DNA from 4 places in the Shewanella submarina genome. Region 2 is predicted to be linked to each of the others. Evidence: predicted binding sites of a transcription regulator. Region 2 holds the regulator's gene; each other region holds the start of a gene.

Region 1 (5,678 bases), on a different contig from region 2:
ATCTCCCTGGCTCAAGGCCAGCCCCTGCTGAGCGGTACCACACACGCCACACTGCAAAACACCACAGATGTAGCCAACCCGGACAAGTCGGTACTGGCCATCAAGTTTGGCGACGCCAGTTTTCCCCTGGATCAAAAAGCCGGTGGCAGCCTGGGTTCGCTTATCGACTACAGAGACACCAGCCTCACCGAGTCCAAAGCCTTTATCGATGAACTGGCCTCCACCATGGCAGACGAGATCAACGGCGTACTGGCGGGCGGCACAGACCTCAATGGTAACCCGGTGACAGAGCCGCTGTTTATCTACGAAGCCAGTAACCCCTCCGGCAGCCTGAGGATCAACAAGAACCTCAAACCTGAGATGCTGGCCTTCGGTAAAGATGGCACCCCTGGCGACAACGCCAACCTCAAAGAGCTTATCGCCCTGGCCGACAAGGAGTTTACCTTTGGGTCTCTGGGCACCACGGCCTCGATGGGCGATGCCTTTGCGTCCAAGGTGGGCCAGCTGGGTTCCAGCGCCCGTCAGGCTGATATGAACAAGGACACCGCCATGGCGCTGCAAAAGGAAGCCCAGACTCAGTGGGCCGCCACCAGCGGGGTAAACCTGGATGAGGAAGGCGCCAACCTGATCATCTATCAGCAGGCATACCAGGCCAATGCCAGAGTGATTGCCACTGCTGATCAACTTTTCCAGTCACTGCTTTCCAGCTTTAAGTAACAGGAGAATTCATCATGCGCGTTGCCATGTTGAACATGTACACATCCAATATCTACAGCATGCAAAGCAGCCTCAGCACCATGGCGCATCTGGAACAACAGATGGCCAGCAGCAAGGCGATTCTGCGTCCCTCCGACGACCCGATCGGCACGGTAAAAGTGCTGACCAGCGAACGTCACCTGGCGGCCACAGAGCAGTATATCGACAACATCGACTCCCTCTCCTCCAGTCTGGAGCGCAGCGAAACCTACCTGTCAGGTATGGTAGACCTGCAAAACAGGATGCGGGAGATCAGCTTACTGGCCGCCAACGGCAGCTCCTCTGCCGAAGACAGGGCAGCTTATGCCAGCGAGCTGACCGAACTGCTGGAGAGCATGGTCGACAGTGTTAACGCCAAAGATGAGGCGGGCAACTACCTGTTCTCCGGTAACCTGACCAACACCCCGGCGGTAGCCAAAGATGCCAGCGGCCAGTATGTGTATCAGGGTGACAACAACCACAGAGAGGTACAAACCTCTGCCAACGCCTGGACCGAGGCCAATGTCACCGCGGGAGAGTTTATGTTTGCCAACGGCAGCATGGATATCCTCAACCAGACTCAGCAGCTGATCGATGCCCTCAATGACCCGGCTCAGGGACCGGGAGAAGCCGGTTTCGATAATCTGGTGTCCGGCATGATGACCACGCTCAACGACTCTATGGACAGCTTTAACGCTGCGATTACCGATATCGGTGGCAAGCAGAACAGCCTGGAGCTGGCCAAAGGCGCACACGAAGAGATGGTGCTGTTTAACGAAGAGGTGATAGGCGAAACCGAAGCGCTGGACTACCCCAGTGCCGTATCTGAATTTCAGATGCGATTGACGGCTCTGCAGGTGTCCCAGCAGAGCTTTGTCAAAATCAGTCAGCTGACCCTGTTTAACCATATGTAATACCGGCTCTGGCGCATCACGACTTCCCTTGCGGCATCGGCTCTCTTAGACTGATGCCGCCTTTCTATTAAGAACCCAGCAATATGATTAACGGTGTATCCGACGCGCTTAAGCTGGCGGGACAACTCGCCCCGGTCAGCCAAACGGTAAAATCCACAGCCACAGGCAATTCCCCTGCCCAACAACAGCCGCAGCTGCTTGTGGGTCAGTTCCGCCATGCGGCGTTTGAACGCTGGGCCAAAATGACTGAAGCCCAGCACAGGGTCAGCTCTGCACAGTTGGCTGTACAGGCACAAAGTCAGATACATCAGATGCTGAAACAGATGTTGCAGCTGCTACCCCAGGCCCGCAACCAACAACCTCAGGCACAGGCACAACTGGAACAGCTGCGTGGCGAATTAAGCCGTCAACAACCCAGCTACCTTGGGCTGCCGCTGCTGGACCATCAATTTAATCTCAGACTGAATCAACAGCGTGCTTTGCGTCGTCGCTTCCGCCTTAAGTCGGTCAACCTTGCCTCAAGTAAAGCCAGAGACGAGCAGATCACCCTGCAACTGCCCACAGCTGAAGGTCCGCTGATACTGAGTATCACGCTGGCTGCCGGTGATGATGGTCACTCTCTGTGTGAACAGCTGACCCGTGCACTGTCCCCGGCCGGATTACAGGTCAGTTTTGATGGCAGCGAATCCATTTTTGAGTGTGATGACAGCCAGTGGCCACTGCTCAAAGAGGGACTGCTGCTGAAAGGACAGGGCCAAAGACTACCGGCGGGAGACACCCGACTGATTAAGGTGCAGGAGCAGTTGCACTGGCAGGACCCCAGAGAGTGGGATCTGAAAACGGCTCAGGGTTTGCAGCAAACTGAGATAAAACTGACCAAGACCTGTCGCAAGCTGGAAGCACAAATCCGCCAGACCAGAGCCCAACTGGCTCACCTGGGGAATGTGTTGCATACCCGCCCGGACACCCCAGAGCCGGAATTGTTGGAAACCATCAGCAATCAATTTGCCAAAAGCCCCTTCTCCGAGCAGCTTAAAGCCCTGTTGGCTCAGGCAAACCTGGGACGCAATCAGGCAAAAGACCTACTAAAAGAAGTTTAAATACAACAAGTTATAAAATATTTTCAGTAATAAATTCAGTTTGGTTTTTCCCTGTCGCTCTTTTTTCTCTGAGACATGAATAATTTCGCAACGGAGACTTAACCATGCTGTCTGTACACACTAACTACTCTTCTCTGGTAGCTCAGAACTCTGTAAACAAGAACAACAGTCTGCTGTCCACTGCCATGGAGCGTCTGTCCACAGGTCTGCGCATCAACGGCGCTGATGACGATGCAGCCGGTCTGCAGATCGCCAACCGCCTGAATGCCAACGTAGTGGGTATGACCACTGCCAGCCGTAACGTTAACGATGCGACTTCCATGCTGCAGACTGCTGACGGTGCCCTGGACGAGCTGACCAATATCGCTGAGCGTCAGAAAGAACTGGCGACCCAGGCTGCCAACGGCGTGAACTCTTCCGCTGACCTGACCGCGCTGAATGAAGAATTTACAGCGCTGAAGACTGAAGCAGCCCGTATCTTAGGCAACACCGAGTACGCAGGTAACAACCTGTTCACCAAACTGAACGCTGGTGTTGATTTCCAAATTGGTGCAAGCAGCACTGAAAAACTGAACGTAGGCATTACAAGCCCTACTGCTCTGACCGGAGACCTGACAACTCAAGCCAACGCGACTGATGCTATCGACGAAATCAACACTTACATCGATCAAGTAGGTACTGCGCGCTCTGATCTGGGTGCCAACATCAACCGTCTGGAGCACACTGCGTCCAACCTGGCTAACGTCACCGAAAACACAACTGCTGCTGCAGGCCGCATCATGGACGCTGATTTCGCCACTGAATCTGCTGCCATGACCAAGAACCAGCTGCTGGTTCAGGCCGGTACCAACGTACTGTCCAAGGCCAACCAGAACACTGGTCTGGTTATGGGTCTGCTGGGCTAATACCTCCTCCTTTCCTATGTTGTCTGCCAACGCCCTCTTCGAAGGGCGTTTTTTATTGCCCTGTTCCCAATTACCCCAATAAATCTCCCGCCCCGGCTTTAAACCACCCTTGCCACTGCCGCCTTAAACAACAGAGAACAGGCAGGAAACACAGGAAATTTCGGTTCCGCCTCTTCCTCTTTACAGGGGAAATCCAGGATTTCCCCCGGTGCTCAACCAAAACAGTAATCGCTTTAAAAACTGAGCCTTACATAACTTTAAACAGCTGGCATATGGCTTGCTATGGCAGAGCAGAGACTCAACCCATAGCCTGCGCCCGGACCAGCGCAGGAGGATAAGCATGATTTCCGGAATGAGCGGCGCCCAATTTGCCGAACAACTGATCGCAGCCGAGCGTATGGGCAAAGACCAGCTGTACAAAGCCAAGATGGACAAATATGAAGACCAGCTTGATGCCTACAAGCTGCTGGACAGATCTATGGACAAGATCATCAGCAAGCTGGAAAAGCTGGAGAACGGCTCCTTCGAAGCCAAGAAGGCGGATGTCACCGGCGAAAACGCCACTGTGACCGTCAGCCCAGACTCTCCTGCCGGCGATTATGAGCTGCAGGTACACCAGCTTGCCCAGGCCCATCAGCTGAGTAAGACCTTCGGCTCAGAAACCGACCTGCTGCCAACATCCGGCGTGCTGAGTATCAATGTCGGCGGTAAGCAGCTTGATCTGGATATGTCTGTGCTGAATGCCGATGGCAGCAAAACCGTCACCAGCCTGAGAGACATGATCAACGACCATCCTGACAACCCGGGTGTGCAGGCCAGTCTGGTTCGTACCGGCGGCCAGGTCGAGCTGATGATGACAGCCAAAGACACCGGTGCAGCCAGCACCATCTCTGTGACTATGGATGGCGCTGACTGGGGTATGACAGAGCGCCGTGCCGCCCAGGATGCCCAGATCACCCTCAATGGTATCGCTATCTCCAGCAGCTCCAATCAGCTGACCAATGTGATTGATGGCATGGATATCGAGCTCAGACAAACCCACGCTGCCGGTGAGTCCAGCATGATCAGCGTTAAAGCTGACTATGAGGCCAGCGAACAAGCGGTAGAAGACTTTGTCGATGCGGTCAACGACCTGCTGGATCAGATCAACTCACTGACCCGCTCCATGGGCGCAGAAGCTCTGGATGAGGACGACAAGGATAAAGACGATGAGGACAAGGATGATGATGACGATCGTCCCACCTCAGTCGACGAAGACCAGATAGGCATTCTCAAGGGCGACAGCACCATACGTAACCTGCAGAGCAAACTGCGCAATATCGTGTTTGCCGACGCCCCCAACGGCATGCGTCTTGGCGATATCGGTATTGAGCTGACCCGTAGCGGCAAGCTGGAGATCGACTCTGAAAAGCTGACTGATGCCCTGAAAAACAATCCGGCCGGTATCACAGAGATGTTCACCTCTAAGGGTGGCCTGGTTGATCAGCTGGAAAACACCATTGAGCCCTTCACCAAATTCGACGGCTATCTCGACAACAAGAAAGACACTCTGGACGGTCAGATAAACCGGGTGGAAGACAACATCGACCGACACAACCGGCTGATGGAACAGAGATACCAGATCTACCTGGGGCAGTTCACTGCGATGGAATCCGCCATCAACGAAATGAACTCCGCCAGCATGCTGTTTTACTGAGGACACCTCCCATGATGCTAAATGAACAAGACCCTTTCAGCGGCTACCGTCAGGCCAGCCTTGAGGCCCGCGCGGCCTCGGCCAATCCCCATGAAATGGTACGCATGCTGCTGGAAGGTCTGCTGGAAGAGCTGGCCCGTGCCGCCGGCCACATGCAGCGTAAGGCCTTTGAAGACAAAGGTAAGAGCATAAACAAGTGCCTCAACATAGTGCACGGTCTGGACTCCATGCTGGATATGGACAATGGCGGTGAAGTAGCGGTGAACCTGAATCGTCTGTACGACTACTGCAGCCGTCAGCTGGTCAGCGCCAGTGTCGATAACAACCC
Region 2 (5,678 bases):
TGTGTACCTGCTTTATCCGGATGATGGCGCCGCCCATTGGCGCATTTCAGCCATCGAAGGTGCACTGGATAAAGAGGACAACATAGTCACCCTGCAGAATAATGTTATCATCGACGCCATAACGCCGAATGAACCGCTGCAGCAGTTGAGAACCAGTTACTTACAGCTGGATCTAAACACCATGATCATGCGCTCCGACCGGGTGATTCAGGTGGATGGAATGAACTTCAAAGTGGAAGGCACAGGCCTCTATGCCGATCTGAATGCGCAGACTGTAGAGCTGCTGAATCAGGTAACAGGAATTTATGAACCAAACTAACAGACTTATCGCAGCCTTACTCTGCACCCTGAGCCTGGGTGCTGTTGCTGCTACCGACGACCTCACCAAGGAAGTTCACATTGCGGCCCGCAGCCAGGAAGCCGATATCAAGAACAAGCGCGTTGTTTATAACGGCCCGGTAGTAGTTACCCAGGGCAGCATCAAGATTCTCGCGGATGAACTCAGTGCCAGCCAGGGCGATGGCGAAACGATTCTTATCGCCACTGGCAAGCCTGCCACTTACACCCAGACACTGGACAATGACCGCCCTGCGACGGCCAGTGCCAATGAGATCCGCTACAACATCAGTAAGCGGGTACTGACCCTTGTAGGCGCAGCCGAAATTGAACAGGACGGCAGTAAAGTGACCGCTCCCCGGATTGTGTATGACATTCAGCTGCAACAGATGAAAGCTGAAGGCAACCAGAACCCGGATGACAGAGTTCATACTGTTATTAAGCCTGAAAACTTCCAGAACGATGTGAAGCAAGAGCGGCAGAAGTCTGACGAACAACAGCAAGATAAAGAGCAACCAGAGTCATGAGCGAACTGACGCTGAAAGCCGAACACCTGGCAAAAAGTTACAAAAACCGTCAGGTGGTAAAAGATGTCAGCCTGGAGGTCAAAACCGGTCAGGTTGTTGGCCTGCTGGGCCCCAATGGCGCGGGCAAGACCACAACCTTCTATATGGTTGTCGGCCTGGTGAAAAGTGATAAGGGCGCTATCTATATCAATGATGATGACCTGACGCTTGATCCCATGCACATGCGAGCCCGCAAAGGTATCGGTTATCTGCCTCAGGAAGCCAGTATTTTCCGTAAGCTGTCTGTTCGCGATAACATTATGGCCGTACTGCAAACCCGTAAAGCCCTCAGCAATGAGCAGCGGGAAGAACAGTTAGAGCACCTGCTGGAAGAGTTCAACATCACTCATATCCGTGATTCCATGGGGATGGCACTGTCTGGTGGTGAAAGACGCCGGGTAGAGATCGCCAGAGCCCTGGCCGCCAACCCCAAGTTCATTCTGCTGGATGAACCTTTTGCCGGTGTTGACCCTATCTCGGTAATAGACATCAAAAAGATTATTGAACAGCTTAAAAGCCGTGGTCTGGGCGTCCTGATCACTGACCATAACGTACGGGAAACCCTGGACGTGTGTGAGCATGCCTACATCGTCAGCCACGGCAATTTGATCGCCGAAGGTACCCCGGCAGAGATCCTGGATAACCAGCAGGTGCGTGCAGTGTACTTGGGCGAACAATTCAGGCTATAGTTAAGGCGTATGCCTCTGTGAATGCCCCCGAAAGGTGCGGCCTGAATATCAGGTACAAAGGAAACGCACCTTTCCCAGGCCAATGGACAATCCGGCTCTCGAGAATTTCCACTAAAAATATTCTAAACAGGGATTTGCGGTAAACATGAAAGCGTCACTCCAGCTTAAACTGGGTCAGCAGTTAACTATGACGCCTCAGCTGCAGCAGGCGATTCGTCTGTTGCAGTTGTCATCACTGGAACTCCAACAGGAGATCCAGCAGGCACTGGAATCCAATCCGTTACTGGAGATGGACGAGGAGCAGTACGACTCCGAGTCAGAGGATAACCCTACAGACAACACCGCCGAATTCGACCAGGAAGATTACTCAGCCACAGCGCAGGACAGCTCCAGCGTTGAAACCTCCGATGCCGTCACCCAGGAATCCATGCCGGAAGATCTGCCCATGGACACCACCTGGGATGAGGTCTTTACCGCAGCACCGGTCTCCTCTGGCCCCGCCATGCGCGATGACGATATGCCTTTTCAGGGAGAAACCAGCGAAGGCCTGTACGAGCACCTGGAATGGCAAAAGAACCTTACCCCTTTCTCCGAAAATGATTACGCCATCGCCACCGCCATTATCGAAGCCATCGATGAACGCGGTTATCTGACACAAAGCACTGAAGAGGTGCTGGAAGCTCTGGGTGATGACGAAATTGAGCTGGACGAAGTTGAAGCTGTACTCAAACGTATTCAGCACTTCGACCCTGTTGGTGTGGCTGCGCGGGACCTAAGCGAGTGCCTGCTGATACAGTTGCATCACTTCGCACCGGACACCCCCCATATCGACAATGCCCGACTGCTGATTAAAGAGCACCTGGAGCTCATCGCCAACCGGGATTTTCGTACCCTGATGCGCAAAACCCGACTGAAAGAAGATGACCTGAGAGAGGCGATCAACCTTATCCAGACATTGAATCCAAGACCTGGATTGCTGGTTAGCCGCGAGAATGATGAGTACGTGATTCCCGATGTCTCGGTCGCTAAAAAAAGTGGCCGCTGGGTGGTAGAACTCAACCCCGACTGCATGCCCAAACTGAATGTAAACCAGCATTATGCCGCCATGGCCCGCAGCACCCGCAACCAGTCGGACAGCCAGTTTATTCGCGGTCATCTGCAGGAAGCCAAATGGTTTATTAAAAGCCTGGAGAGCCGCAACGATACACTGTTGAAAGTGGCCAATTGTATTGTACAGTTCCAACAGGGCTTTTTTGAATTCGGTGAAGAGGCCATGAAGCCTATGGTGCTCAACGATATCGCCGAAGCTGTCGAAATGCATGAATCGACAATTTCCAGGGTAACCACCCAAAAATACATGCACACCCCCAGAGGGATTTTCGAATTGAAGTACTTCTTCTCCAGTCATGTCGGTACTGAAGATGGAGGAGAATGCTCGTCCACTGCCATCCGCGCCTTTATCAAGAAACTGGTGGCGGCAGAAAACCAGAAGAAGCCGTTGAGCGACAGCAAAATGGCCCAGCTTCTGGCAGAACAGGGAATAAACGTTGCCAGACGGACTATCGCCAAGTATCGAGAGGCGATGCTGATTCCGCCTTCCAACCAGCGTAAGAGTTTATAACCCTACCCGGAACAAAGGAGGTAGCTATCTATGCAAATCAACCTGACTGGACACCATATCGAGATCACCGATTCATTGCGTGAATATGTTGAGAACAAATTCACCAAGCTTGAACGCCATTTTGAACAGATCAATAATGTGCACGTTGTGCTGAACGTTGAAAAACTGCAACAAATTGCAGAAGCAAAACTGAATTTAAATGGCGGCGAAGTCTTCGCAACTTCTGAGCATAGCGATATGTATGCCGCCATCGACGCCCTGATCGATAAACTTGATCGTCAGGTGATTAAACACAAAGAGAAGCTGACAAAACACTAACGATGGAACTTCGTACCATCCTGCAGCCGGAGTGCGCATCCTGTGCCACTCCGGGCAGTAAAAAAAAGGTACTCGAGCTGGTAAGTAACCTGATTGCCGCTCAGTACCCTACCCTTTCCTCACAGGAAGTTTTTGAAAGCTTGCTGGCCAGAGAGAAAGTAGGCAGCACAGGAATCGGAAACGGTATTGCCATCCCCCATGGCAGACTTTCCAGTATAGAGCACCCCATAGCAGTTCTGGTTAAATGCACAGAGCCTGTTCCCTTCGATGCCATAGATAATCAGCCAGTAGACCTGCTGTTTGCGCTATTGGTACCGTCGGAGCAGTGTCAGGAGCATTTGGCGACTTTGTCTGCTATGGCGGAAAAACTCAGTGACAAACAGATCGTCAAACAGCTGCGTAAAGCACAGGACGACGCAGAACTCTTTCGGGTTATCACAGCATGAAACTGGTTATCGTATCGGGCCGCAGTGGCTCAGGAAAATCTGTCGCCCTCAGGGCACTGGAAGATCTCGGCTACTACTGTGTCGACAATCTGCCACTGTCCATGATTGCGACACTGCTTGAGCAGCTGCAAAGCACTACAGATCAAGTCGCTATCAGCGTTGATGTGCGTAACCTGAAAGATCAGGACAAGATACTGGAGCAGCAGCTTGCCTCGCTGAAAGACACTGAAATTACCAGTTTTTATCTGCACTCAACCGATGAAATCCTGCTGAAGCGCTACAGTGAAACCCGGCGTTTACACCCACTTTCCCGCAATCACTCCTCGCTGCAGGAAGCGATTAAGCTGGAAGGTCAGTTGCTGATGCCCCTGTCCAAGATGATGGACCACTTTATCGATACCTCCTCCCTGAATGTTTATGACCTGAGTGATAAGGTCAGACAGATTCTGATGGGGCATGTTGAGAAAGAGTTGGTTATCACCTTCGAGTCTTTCGGTTTCAAGCATGGTATGCCTACCGAAGCGGATTTTATGTTTGATGTTCGCTTCCTGCCAAACCCGCACTGGGAGCCGGACCTGCGACCTTTGACCGGTTTGGATCAGCCGGTGCAGGACTTCCTGAACCGTCAGACTCTGGTGAACAAATTTATCTGGCAGATTGAAAACCTGCTGGAGACCTGGTTGCCTCATCTGGAGCGCAACAATCGCAGCTATCTGACCATAGCCATCGGCTGTACCGGCGGTCAGCACAGATCTGTGTTTATCGCCGAACAGCTGGCCAAACGTTTAAGCCAAAGTCACCACACAGTGAAAGTTCGTCACAGAGAACTGGCTCAAGATGAAGCTTGAGCGTCAGGTCACCATCTGCAATAAACTGGGATTACACGCCAGAGCTGCCACCAAGTTGGCAATTCTGGCGAACCAGTTTGATGCCAGTGTCACCCTTTCAAATGGCGAGAAATCCGCAAGTGCTGCCAGTGTGCTTGGTCTGCTGATGCTGGAATCAGGCAAAGGCAAAACCATCTCACTCAGCGCCGAAGGCGATGACGCCGAAGCCGCACTGGATGCTATCTGCGCCTTGATTAATGCCAGATTTGAAGAAGATAAATAACCCTCCAATCAAGCTCTCAAGCTGAACCCAAGCTGTCAGATAAGCCTGACACAGCGATTTTTTCTGTATAATTTCAACATCTGAGCTATTATGCATAGCCTTTCCGGGCTCCCGGCCCATGGCTGGCTTCTGCCAGACCAGAAAAAATCTCTGTCAAAGGAATCGGTATCAGGGGGAATCACATGCCGATCGAAGTTCTGGATAATGATCTGACCGAACAGCGTCTTAATCAGCTAAACCATGCCCTTGGCAGTGGTATGTTTGTGCACGTACGTAATATGCTGCACGACATGGCGGCGTCTGATATCGCCCACGTGCTGGAGTCATCGCCCCCGCAAACCCGTCAGATCCTGTGGCAGCTTATTGATCAGGAGCAGGCCGGTGAGATCCTCGAAGAACTGCCTGAGGATATGAAAGACCACCTGATCCGTCTGATGACCCCGGAGCGCCTGGCCAAAGCCACGGCGGGCATGGACACAGACGACCTGGCCTATATTCTGCGAAGCCTACCCGATGCCATGTTCCGCCAGGTACTGCAATCCATGAGTGCCCAGGACAGATCCCGGGTTGAACAGGCACTGTCTTACCCCGA
Region 3 (5,678 bases), on a different contig from region 2:
TGGTTATATTGTTGAACCCCGACAACAGGAGTGTATTGGCCGGTTAGCTCCCAAAGGCGGGTTTCTACGGCCTTCTCGCCGGGCCATCCGGCAATCGCACCATGACGGGCCAATACACGCTTCACATTGCCGTCCAGAATTGGATGATGCTGTCCCAACGACAGAGATAACACTGCGCCTGCGGTAGAGCGGCCTATGCCGGGCAAAGCCAGCACCTGTTCAAAATCATCGGGGAACACGCCATTGAATTCGTCACGTATTTTTTGTGCGGCTTTGTGCAGGTTACGGGCCCGGGCGTAGTAACCCAGACCTGTCCAGTGATGAAGCACCTCATCAGTATCGGCATCGGCAAGGCTGACCACATCCGGGAATCTGGCCATAAACTTTTGATAGTAAGGGATAACCGTCGCAACCTGAGTTTGTTGCAACATGATCTCTGAAATCCACACCCGATACGGCGTTTTATCTTGCTGCCAGGGCAGATGTTTTCTGCCATGTTGTCCGTACCACTCAATGATTCGGTCAGAGAAGGGGGCGACTTGTTGCTGCCTTGCTTGCTGTGTCATAGTGTTCCGATTGCTGCTTGTGCCAATGGTGCGGGGGCAGTGTAGCCAGCCCCGACAGGTCAGACAATACCAAATGTCCGCACTGAATACCTGTGATGGCAATAAGAGGATCACTCTTGTCGGCTATTGTCTCCGGTTCGCAGGAATACGCAGTAATTTGTCCACAAAATTTCCCATGTAAAGGCTGAAAAGCTTGCGCTGTGGGGTGAACTTTGGATAATGCCCTTCTTTTCCGTTTTTGGGCGTCAAATCAGGCGAGGCAACAATGAGCGAAGTGACCACCGCTGAGTTTAATGAAGAAGGCAAATATCTGCGTAAAATCCGCAGCTTTGTATTGAGAGAAGGCCGTTTGACCAAAGGTCAGGAACAGGCTCTGGAGGCCTATTGGCCGACGATGGGGCTGGACTATACCCCTGACAGTATCGATCTGAACACAGTATTTGGCCGCGACGCGGACACTGTGTTGGAAATCGGTTTTGGTATGGGCGCATCTCTGGTGGAAATGGCTGCTGCTGCTCCTGAATTGAACTTTATCGGTATTGAAGTTCACAAGCCCGGCGTTGGTGCTTGTTTGAGTGATGCCGGTAAGGCTGACGTGACCAATCTGCGTGTATATCACCACGATGCCATTGAAGTGCTGGAAAACAGCATTGCTGATGGTTCTCTGGCACGCGTTCAGCTGTTCTTCCCTGATCCCTGGCACAAGAAGCGCCATCATAAGCGCCGTATCGTGCAGGGCGAATTTGCTCAGCTTATCCGCCGTAAGTTGAAAGTTGGTGGCGTATTCCATATGGCTACTGACTGGGAAAACTATGCCGAGCATATGCTGGAAGTGATGAGCGCGGCAGAAGGTTACCGCAACCAGTCCGGAACCAATGACTATGTTCCCCGTCCGGATCACCGTCCTCTGACCAAGTTTGAAGCCCGTGGCCACCGTTTGGGTCATGGTGTTTGGGATCTGATGTTCGAGAAAGTGGACTAATCTTCCACTGAGTCTCAGCTTTCTGTCCGGCGCGCCCTGGGTGCGCCTTCCCCGGAGGGCAGATCTTCTGCCTTTCAGAAAATAAGGAGTCACTATGGCAAGCAATCGCAGCCGTCGTCTGCGCAAAAAGTTGCGCGTTGATGAGTTTCAGGAGTTGGGCTTTGACGTTCACTGGACGTTCGAGGACAGCGTTTCCGAAGAACAGATCGATCAGCTGGTTGATAAGTTTATCGACGAAGTGATTGAGGCACGCAAGCTGGGCTTCCACGGTGGTGGACATAAGAGCTGGGAAGGCATAGTTGCCACTCAGAAGCTGGGCAAGTGCAGCGATGACGATCGCAACGCCGTGTTGGCTTTCTGGCAAGCTCAGCCTGCATCCAACGTAGAAGTCACTGAACTTTACGATCTCTGGTGGGATTAATGCCAGAGCCACAACTGCTTGAGCAATTGGTGGAGCAAGCCCGGCCTTTATTGGGCCGGGGTAAAGTGGCAGATTACATTCCTGCACTGGCCAAAATCAGTGGCAATAAACTGGGTATAGCCGTCACCACGCCCGATGGCGTCACCATAGGTGCAGGTGATTACCTTGAGCCATTTTCCATTCAGAGTATTTCCAAGGTCTTTAGCCTGACACTGGCTCTGACACTCTACGAAGAGCCTGAAATCTGGGACAGGGTAGGGAAGGAGCCTTCGGGTCATTCATTTAACTCTCTGGTTCAGGTGGAGTTGGAACGGGGTATTCCCAGAAATCCGTTTATTAATGCCGGTGCGCTGGTAATTGCTGACCTGTTGCAGGGCAGACTCAGTGCGCCCAAGCACAGAATGTTGGAGTTGGTCCGCAATCTCAGTGGTAACCCTCAAATCTGTTATGACAAAGAGGTTGCCCGATCTGAGTATGAGCACAGTGCCCGTAACGCCGCCATTGCTTATTTGATGAAGTCCTTTGGCAATTTTCACAATGATGTGGATACCGTGCTGCGTAGTTACTTCCACTATTGCGCACTCAGAATGAGCTGTGCAGACCTGTCCCGCGCCATGATGTACCTGGCCAATAAGGGACAGTCATTGGCCGGTAAGCAGCTGATATCACCTGTACAGGCCAGACAGCTTAATGCTTTGCTTGCAACTTCGGGTTTGTATGATGGTGCAGGAGAGTTTGCCTACAAGGTAGGTATGCCGGGCAAGAGTGGTGTTGGTGGCGGTATCATTGCCGTTATTCCCGGCGATATGTCGGTATGCGTCTGGTCGCCTGAGCTGGATCTGCAGGGTAACTCAGTTGCCGGAACCGCCATACTCGAAGGTCTCAGCCAAAGTCTGGGGCGCTCTATTTTCTAAGGACTGTCCGGGCTTTCCCCCTTTGTTGAGATAATCACCAATCAGTGGGCAATTTCACCATTATGCTGTGGAATTGCCTATCCCTGTTTTCGGGGGATATCCTGGCTAATCATTTATTTTCTTTTCTTATCAATTGGTTATTAGCTTTGGCACAGCATTCGCTATGTCTTATTTATATCCACAAGGAAAAGGACAGAACAATGAAAGCACTCAAGCAATTTACCGCAGCAATGACACTGACTCTGGCTGGCTGCTCACTGGCGATGGCCGCAGATCAGTGTGATATTTCCATTAACTACGATCTTATGGTTGAGCCTAATCAGGTAGTGGTCACTCAGGAAGATGACACCAAGTATCAATTCCGCTCCGGTGAGCTGTTTGTTGATGGTGAGGCGGTTGAACTGAGTGCTTCTCAGCGTAAGTTGGTTACCCAGTATGAAAATGAGTTGGCGACTCAGGTGCCAGAGGTGATTGGCCTGGTGAACGACACTATTGTTCTGGCTGGCGAAGCTATAGGTATGGCTATGACCCCGTTGCTGGGTGAGAGCAGCGCTCAGCTGGCTGAGTTGATGGATAACGTCCGTGACCGCCTCGATGATGTAGCTTCCCGTAATGGTGACACCTACTACCTTGGCGCCACAGACTCAACCATCGAAGCGGCGTTTGACGAAGAGTTTGAAAAGGAGATTGAGCAGCTGATGATGCAGTCCATAGGGACCATTATGATGAATGTTGGTGCTCAGCTGGTGAACTCAGATGGTGAAAACTTTGACGATAAGATTGAAGCTTTCAGCCAGAAAATGGACAACATAGGTGAGGAGATTGAACTGGCGATGGAAGCCCGTGGTGAAGCGATTGAAGCCCGTGCCACTGAGATGTGTAACGAGTTCCAACAGATTGCCAAACTGGAAGCGAAAATGCGTAAGGCTATTCCCGAACTGGCCAGTTTCAGATTGACCGAAGCCGACAGCAATCAGATGTAAAACTTTCGAACTTTGATTTTTATTCCGATACTCCCGTTCTGACATTTGGACAATACATCCCGCTTTCCCCTGCATCCATTGGGTGTCAGGGGATTTTTTTACTCTCCCAAAAGTCACGCAGCTGATTTCTTAAAGCCAACAATCAAACTTCTCCGAACAGGAAGTTACTGACTTTTATCTGGTTATATTAAAAATAGACAGAATGTCTGCTATACTCCCGCCAAAATGTCCACAGATGGCGAATGTTGAGCAGTAGCCTCGGAAAATCTGGATAGTTTTTCTCTTGGCTTGATTGTTCGCCGAATTATTCTCATAGTTTTAAAAACAAGACCGTAGTCTCTGTGCGTTCGCGCTCAGTTTGACCGGCGGAATAATAATAACAGCGAAGCGAACGAAGGCGATTCCCATGTTAGAACTCTTAGAACCGATAGCTATCTTCACCCATGTAGCCAGGGCAGGAAGTTTCAGTGCTGCCGCCCGTCGTTTGGGAATTTCCAAATCCAAGGTGAGTACTCAGGTCGCGGATCTTGAGCACAAACTTGGGGTACAGCTTATTCAGCGAACGACCCGAAGCCTCAGCCTTACAGAAGCTGGCCACCTGTTGTATGTGCAGGGTGAAGAGTTACTCAGAGATGCTGACCAGGCTGTGGCCAGTGTTCACAATCTCAATGATGCCACCCGTGGTGTATTGAAGGTGGGTATCTCCCAGTCTTTCGGTACCATGCATATCATTCCTGCGCTGTCTGAGTTTATGACGACCCACCCGGAGCTGGAGCTTCAGGTGAGCTTGCTGGACCATAAAGTGGATGTTGTCAGTGAGGGGCTTGATCTGCTGCTCACCATGTCTGAGCAATTACCTCTGGGTATGGTCGCCAGACCTTTGATGAAGTGTCAGTTTATGTTGTTGGCTTCACCTGACTATATCGCCCGTCACGGCGCGCCTGAGCGTCCGGAGCAATTGGTTGACCACAACTGCTTGGTGTATCACGGCGAGTGGCATGAGCACAGTGTGTGGCAATTCCGTAAGGGTGATGACTATTGTGAGATAGGGGTAAACGGTAACTTCCGGGTAGATAATGCCCCCGCGCTTAAGTCGGCCGCCATCAATGGCCTGGGTGTGGTTTACCTGGCCAGCTATCTGCTGGAAGGCGAGATAGAGAAGGGTACACTGGTGCCGCTGCTGCGCGATTGGCAGTTGAGCCATCATCTGCCATTGCAGGCTGTGTATCCTCGCCGTAAGCACCTGGCACCCAAGGTCAGTGCCTTTATCGACTTTATCAAAGACAGAATCGGCTCCCCTCCATATTGGGACAAGCCATACACTGAGCTTTACGCCGAACGTAAGTAATTAGCTTTAGCCAATAAAAACGCCACCTCAATGGGTGGCGTTTTTGTTTTTGGTGTGACTGGGGTAATTAAGCCTGACGGGCCTTAACCTCAGCCACCCAAAGGTCAATCTGCTCTTCCAGTACATCCAGCGGCAGTGGACCATTCTTCAACAGCAGGGTATGGAATTCACGGATATCAAACTGATCGCCCAGACTGGCTTTGGCGTTTTCTCTCAGTTCCAGAATCTTAATCATACCAACTTTGTACGCGGTAGCCTGAGATGGCATCACAATGTGACGCTCCACCATTTTGACCGCATCCGACTTGGCGTTAGGGGTATTGTTTACATAGTATTCAATGCCCTGTTCACGGGTCCACTTCTGGCTGTGAATGCCTGTGTCCACCACCAGGCGACAGGCGCGCCACAGCTCCATCGCCAGTCGGCCGAAGTCTGAATAGGGGTCTTCATACAGGCCCATCTCT
Region 4 (5,678 bases), on a different contig from region 2:
AAAAGTGGAATGGAGATATCACGGCGAAGCGCCCCGGGCTGGCCGCAAACTGTTACTGATCCAGGCTGATGAAATCAGTTTGACCGTACCTATGATTTATCGGTTTTTAACCAGCGAAAACATTCAACGTAAACCGGATTGGTATCTTGTCTCGGTTGCCTCAGCGGGCCGATTAACAGAGCACCCAATTTATAATCAGTTGATTGATAGTCTGAGAGCTTTGGTTAATAGTCACAGACAAAAGTCGGACTTTACCGCTGAGCAATTGAAAGCAACCAATAGTCTGTTGAACCAGTTCTTCAGTGATCTCGGATGGCGCGAAGCCCGTAAAGAAATATCGCAAATTAAAAAGCGTCAAAAGAAAGCGCACATTGAAGTCAGTAAAGACATTATTAATAGACTAAAACTCTATATGGAGCAGGAGAGCTTCGATAGTTTCGACCAGGCTCTGGATAATCTTTTATCCGAACATGCCGCATCGCAACTGCTGGATTCCATCGAAGAAGAGTAAAGGAATCAGCGAACCCAAATATTCGGCCATATACTTAGGGAAGAGGGAAAGGGCTGTCGCCTGTATTTGCCGCTTCCCTTCATTCTCACTTTTACCCAGGTAATTTACATGTCCCGAAACGTTACGATTGATGTCTTGTATAGATTGGAACCAGGTTGTCTTGGACCAACAGGTACTGAACATGTCGAACCATTTTGTGCACTGGCCAACAAGGCTATCTCTCATTTTATGACTGATATGGTTACCTGCCGCATGGAACCCAGGTACGACAAGTCTTTACCAGAAATCAGTTACAGCATGGGAAACAAAAACTTATCACAGGATCAGGCCGCAAATTGTTTACAGGTTTTTGACCTTCAACTCGACGATTTTGAAGATCAACTCCATGACAAAGTGTCACATCTTACCGTTCAATATTTGTCGAGGTTGTAGCTATGGTCAGTAAAACTCAAAAGCATGTTTTGATAACCGGCACTAACAGAGGTATTGGGTTAGGCCTGGTCAAAGCCTATTTAAATGACGGCTGGCGGGTATCCGCCTGTTGCCGCAGTCCGGAAGACGCTATCGAATTGACTTCACTGATGGAGTTGGATGATGACTTGGCAGTATACGGGTTGGATGTCACAAATTATGATGAAATTCAGAGTCTTGCTTCAGCTTTGCAAGGCGTGCCTCTCGACCTGCTGATCAATAATGCCGGCTATTATGGGCCGAAAGGTGTCTCATTCGGTAACACCAACGTCAGTGAATGGGAAAAGGTTTTTGCGGTCAATACTATTGCGCCACAGAAGATGGCAGAAGCATTTCACCCCAACCTTTGTCTGGCAGATTGCGCTTGTATCGCCAATATGAGTTCCAAAGTCGGCAGTATGGAAGATAACCATTCCGGTGGAGGTTACCTCTATAGATCATCAAAAGCCGCTTTAAATTCAGTAACAAAAAGTCAGTCTCTGGACCTGGCGGAGGATGACATTATTGTGGTTGCCTTGCATCCGGGTTGGGTACTTACCGATATGGGAGGCCCCAATGCACTGATCGATATCGAGGCGTCTGTCATCGGGTTGAAACGAATATTGGATACTATCTCGCCACTTAATACAGGTTCATTTATTGATTTTTCCGGTCAGGAAATTCCTTGGTAATCTTTTATAGTGTTTACAACACAGAATCATTCAAACGACTGATTAACTAACCCTTGCGGTATAGTTGTCAGTCTAACTTGTGCCACACCAAAATGGTTACAATCTGTTACATTTGGCGGTTTTGGGCGTATTTATATACTTTCCTACGGTAGTAATATTAATGGCTTAGTACAAAATTTAGTTAAGAAATTTTAGCGATTTCTGTCAACTATCCTTTCCAAACCCGGGATTTAATCCATACCGGATCCCTCGGTTAATGCAGACAAATGTCACAATCCACGTACTTTAGATATCGCCGATTTTGGCAAGTATTTGGAGATAGACATGTACAACAAGAAGATAATAGCGGCCTCTGTGGCCACTCTGTTTCTGCCTTGTGTTCAGGCGGCCCAGGTGTCAATTGAACAGGAAGTACAGGCCAAACTTATCCCGGACAACTACATTGTTGTCTTTAAGACCCCAACTGTTCTAAGCCTCAATACCCCAATGGCAGTTCAGGATTTTGCTACCCAGCAGGGTGCCATGCTTGAAAACCAGTACTCAGTTCAGGTGAAGAGACACTTCGGTGATGTCCTCAATGGCGTGCTGGTAAAGGCCAATAAAGCACAGCTCAAGGCATTGAAAAAGAACCCAAATGTAAAATATGTCGAGCAAGACCAAATGGTCACTATTGCCCCTCTGGCCGCCGGTGATCAAAGCGGTGCAACCTGGGGATTGGACAGGGTAGATCAACGAGATCTGCCGCTGGATAATAACTATCACTACGACTATGACGGTACCGGCGTAACAGCTTATGTTGTCGATACCGGTGTAAGAAACAGCCACGCCGATTTCGGCGGCCGCGCGACCAGTGGTTATGACTTTGTCGACAATGACAGTGATGCATCTGACTGTAATGGTCACGGTACACACGTTGCCGGCACCATAGGTGGCAGCACCTGGGGTGTAGCTAAAAACGTCGATATTGTCGGCGTGAGAGTATTGGACTGTCAGGGTTCCGGCTCTTACTCAGGCGTTATTGACGGTATTAACTGGGTGAAGAACAACGCTTCCGGCCCATCAGTTGCCAATATGAGTCTGGGTGGCGGTGCTTCTCAGGCCGTAGATGACGCAGTTAATGCGGCAGTTGCAGCTGGTGTAACCTTCGTTGTGGCTGCAGGCAACGACAACTCCAACGCCTGTAATTATTCACCGGCCCGAGCCGCCGACGCCATTACTGTTGGTTCAACCGCCAACAATGATGCACGCTCGAGCTTCTCAAACTATGGCTCTTGTCTGGACATTTATGCGCCGGGTTCCAGCATCACATCTACCTGGCATACTTCCAACTCAGCCACAAACACCATCAGTGGCACCTCGATGGCAGCACCACATGTTGCCGGTGCTGCAGCCTTGCTGTTGGATCAGACTCCTGGCCTGACGCCTGCTCAGGTTGTGTCGACTCTGACCTCTCGCGCCTCTGACGGTAAGGTCAGTGATGCCAAAACAGGTTCTCCGAATAAGCTGCTTTACACCCTTGAGGGAGATGGTGGTGGCTGTACCACAGATTGTCCTCCGGGCAATGGCAATGAGCTGACCAATGGTCAGGGTGTTGCTGTGTCAGGTGGCTCAGGCTCTGAAACCGGCTACTTCATCAGTGTACCGGCTGATGCAACCAATCTGTCAGTCACTCTGGCAGGCGGCAGTGGTGATGGCGATCTGTATGTACGATATGGCGCAGAGCCAACAACTTCTACCTGGGACTGCCGTCCATACAGAAGCGGTAATAACGAAACCTGTGACTTCAGTAACCCAGCTGCAGGTGATTGGTACGTGATGGTTCGCGGTTACACCAGTTACAGTGGTGCGACGCTGACAGGTACCTATACAGTTGGTGGAGGCGGTGGTGGCTGTACTGCTGATAACTGTCTTGAAAACGGTGTTCCTGAAACCAATCTCAGTGGCGCACGTGGTTCTCAAACCTTCTACACCATCGATGTACCAGCAGGAATGACCCTGACAGTACAAAGCAGTGGCGGTAGTGGTGATGCTGATATGTATGTTAAAGCGAGCAGTGAGCCGACCACCAGTGACTGGGATTGTCGTCCATACCGTTATGGCAACAACGAGACTTGTAACCTGACCAATGGCTCAGCAACCACGTACCACATCATGTTGCGTGGCTATAGCTCATACTCAGGTTTGACCCTTGAGGCCAGCTACTAAAAGTTATTTATAGTCATTAATAGCTGGTAATAGCTGCTTAAATGTGAAAGTGACAAGACCCGCTTCGGCGGGTCTTTTATGTGTTGCCAATAATGCATGTCAGAATAGGTTTCCACAGGAATCCTGAAGCTGCTGCCACCAGGCAACATGCTGTTTAATTTGTGCTTCCATGCGTCCGTGCAAGGTATTGTCGTCGCCTTCACCAAAGTAAAAATTCACCCCTTCGGCCATAGCGGTTCCCTTGAACAGAGCGATAAGATCAGGCCCCAACCTAAGTTGGATCTGTCTTAACTTCGACAAATAGGCCTGGGCCCCGGGCAGATAATACTTACGAAACACTGTCGCCAGGATCTCCCGGGAACGGTTATTGCCGCGCTTAACACACTCACGGAAGTCTGGGTTGGCCGCCAGCAGCAAATTGACCTGCTCCAGGGCTGCCAGGCTATCCCGGCTTCCCGCCATATAACGCTGCAGCAAACTGTGTCGATAAAACTGCTCAAGGTTGGACTCTACAAGCTCAGTATCAATCCGCTCAAAATTCCCTTTGGCCAATGCCTGTTTCATTAGCAGAAGGCTCTTAACGGCCATTTCCAACTCAGTAATCCCGGCAAGGGCGTTGTCCAGTTGCATACTGGTTGACCCTGCAAACAGACTTTGCCTCAAGCTGGCGTCATTGACCAGCATGCGATCAAAGGCGCTGACAGCAGTTTGTTGCTTGTCTGCCAGTGCCAGATTGAGGGACTGGGTAAGTTCAGGAGATTCGTCCGACAGGGCAGAGATGCATTCCGGGGTGAGCTGAATAAAGCGAACGTGGTAGATAAATTGCTGGCTGGCCGTAGAGACCTTTCCAAGGGTACTGTTTCGCTCACTGACCAGAGCCCCCAAGCGGCATCTGTCCAGCTTAAACAGGTCAAGCACTCCTACGCTGACAGTGCTCTCTGTCTCGGGAAGCCTGGGTGGTTGGAACAGCGGGACGGCATAATTCGGGGCAGGGGCACTGTCGTCCATCACCGTCTCAAGCCGACTCATGTAGTTGTCCCACACCCCTTTGGCATCCTGCGCTGGTGTGCAGGCTGTCACTAGCCCCAAAGCGACGATAATAAGCGCTGGTTTCATCAACTCCTCCTTCTGTAGGGTTTGTTGACCTTTGAAGATGGTTTTTGCAGCTTTTTGTCGTTGTTTTATACAAAGCAACGCGATTGTAGTGTAGTTGTTCTACATAAATGAGCGTTAATGCAGTAGAAAGCGACGACAAACGCTGCCCGAAGGGCTCGGCTATACGCGCTTTACTCTTTGTTGCAAGGTATTTGCTTAGGCCCACTAGGCGGCACACCTTGCGTCGCGACTAAAGCGCGTCTTTCTCGAGCAAAATTCAACCATTAAAGGCCAACAGACCCTTGTGTATACGTATTACTGAAGGCAGAGGGACACTGTTGGCGAGAAATTGTGCGCTAAATAGGTTATACTGACTGGCCAACTAAAGGATGGAAAGTATGAAAACAGATATTGAAAAACTACAGGAAAAACATCCCGGGCTGGTTCATAGTGTCGATCGTACTGTGGAATCTCATACACAAAGAGAGCAGGGTGAGCGCTTTATCAATACCCTGATGATCAAGGGTTATGACGTACCGTTCAAGTACCACAGAACCAAGAAGTACAAGTCCCTTGAGGGCCAGGTAGTTAACCTGACCTACTATCCAGCCTCAGAGACCGTTGCCGGTTTCGACATGGAAATAATGAAAGTCGTCAGATTAAGACGCAGCTGACAAAAAAGGACGCCAATGCAGCGTCCTTTTTTGATCATGAATTCTGTCTTC

The links. Region 2 encodes sigma-54, which starts transcription at its own class of promoters, with help from an activator protein. Its sites were predicted from a motif close to GTTGGCACGNNNNTNGNNT; they were not measured.
Region 1: the regulator sigma-54 is predicted to act here: its motif matches at 3,919-3,937, upstream of fliD (flagellar filament capping protein FliD).
Region 3: the regulator sigma-54 is predicted to act here: its motif matches at 3,029-3,047, upstream of ACFOE0_RS06110 (YggN family protein).
Region 4: the regulator sigma-54 is predicted to act here: its motif matches at 1,954-1,972, upstream of ACFOE0_RS15950 (S8 family peptidase).

What each region holds. Positions count from the first base shown of each region.
Region 1 covers NZ_JBHRTD010000015.1:300,845-306,522, forward strand. The annotation lists gene flgK (flagellar hook-associated protein FlgK) at 1-717, shown strand, start outside; gene flgL (flagellar hook-associated protein FlgL) at 732-1,649, shown strand; gene ACFOE0_RS13210 (hypothetical protein) at 1,733-2,749, shown strand; gene ACFOE0_RS13215 (flagellin N-terminal helical domain-containing protein) at 2,854-3,654, shown strand; gene fliD (flagellar filament capping protein FliD) at 3,995-5,350, shown strand; gene fliS (flagellar export chaperone FliS) at 5,365-5,678, shown strand, end outside.
Region 2 covers NZ_JBHRTD010000001.1:340,129-345,806, reverse strand. The annotation lists gene lptC (LPS export ABC transporter periplasmic protein LptC) at 1-319, shown strand, start outside; gene lptA (lipopolysaccharide transport periplasmic protein LptA) at 306-863, shown strand; gene lptB (LPS export ABC transporter ATP-binding protein) at 860-1,591, shown strand; gene ACFOE0_RS01550 (RNA polymerase factor sigma-54) at 1,737-3,212, shown strand; gene hpf (ribosome hibernation promoting factor) at 3,243-3,530, shown strand; gene ptsN (PTS IIA-like nitrogen regulatory protein PtsN) at 3,533-3,976, shown strand; gene rapZ (RNase adapter RapZ) at 3,973-4,824, shown strand; gene ACFOE0_RS01530 (HPr family phosphocarrier protein) at 4,814-5,086, shown strand; gene mgtE (magnesium transporter) at 5,269-5,678, shown strand, end outside.
Region 3 covers NZ_JBHRTD010000006.1:700,498-706,175, forward strand. The annotation lists gene mutY (A/G-specific adenine glycosylase) at 1-566, opposite strand, end outside; gene trmB (tRNA (guanosine(46)-N7)-methyltransferase TrmB) at 832-1,548, shown strand; gene ACFOE0_RS06100 (50S ribosome-binding protein YggL) at 1,643-1,969, shown strand; gene glsB (glutaminase B) at 1,969-2,883, shown strand; gene ACFOE0_RS06110 (YggN family protein) at 3,084-3,866, shown strand; gene ACFOE0_RS06115 (LysR family transcriptional regulator) at 4,273-5,214, shown strand; gene ACFOE0_RS06120 (DUF885 domain-containing protein) at 5,282-5,678, opposite strand, start outside.
Region 4 covers NZ_JBHRTD010000017.1:444,761-450,438, reverse strand. The annotation lists gene ACFOE0_RS15960 (hypothetical protein) at 5-511, shown strand; gene ACFOE0_RS15955 (SDR family oxidoreductase) at 946-1,653, shown strand; gene ACFOE0_RS15950 (S8 family peptidase) at 1,978-3,858, shown strand; gene ACFOE0_RS15945 (DUF3080 family protein) at 3,958-4,974, opposite strand; gene ACFOE0_RS15940 (hypothetical protein) at 5,352-5,627, shown strand; gene ACFOE0_RS15935 (tRNA/rRNA methyltransferase) at 5,677-5,678, opposite strand, start outside.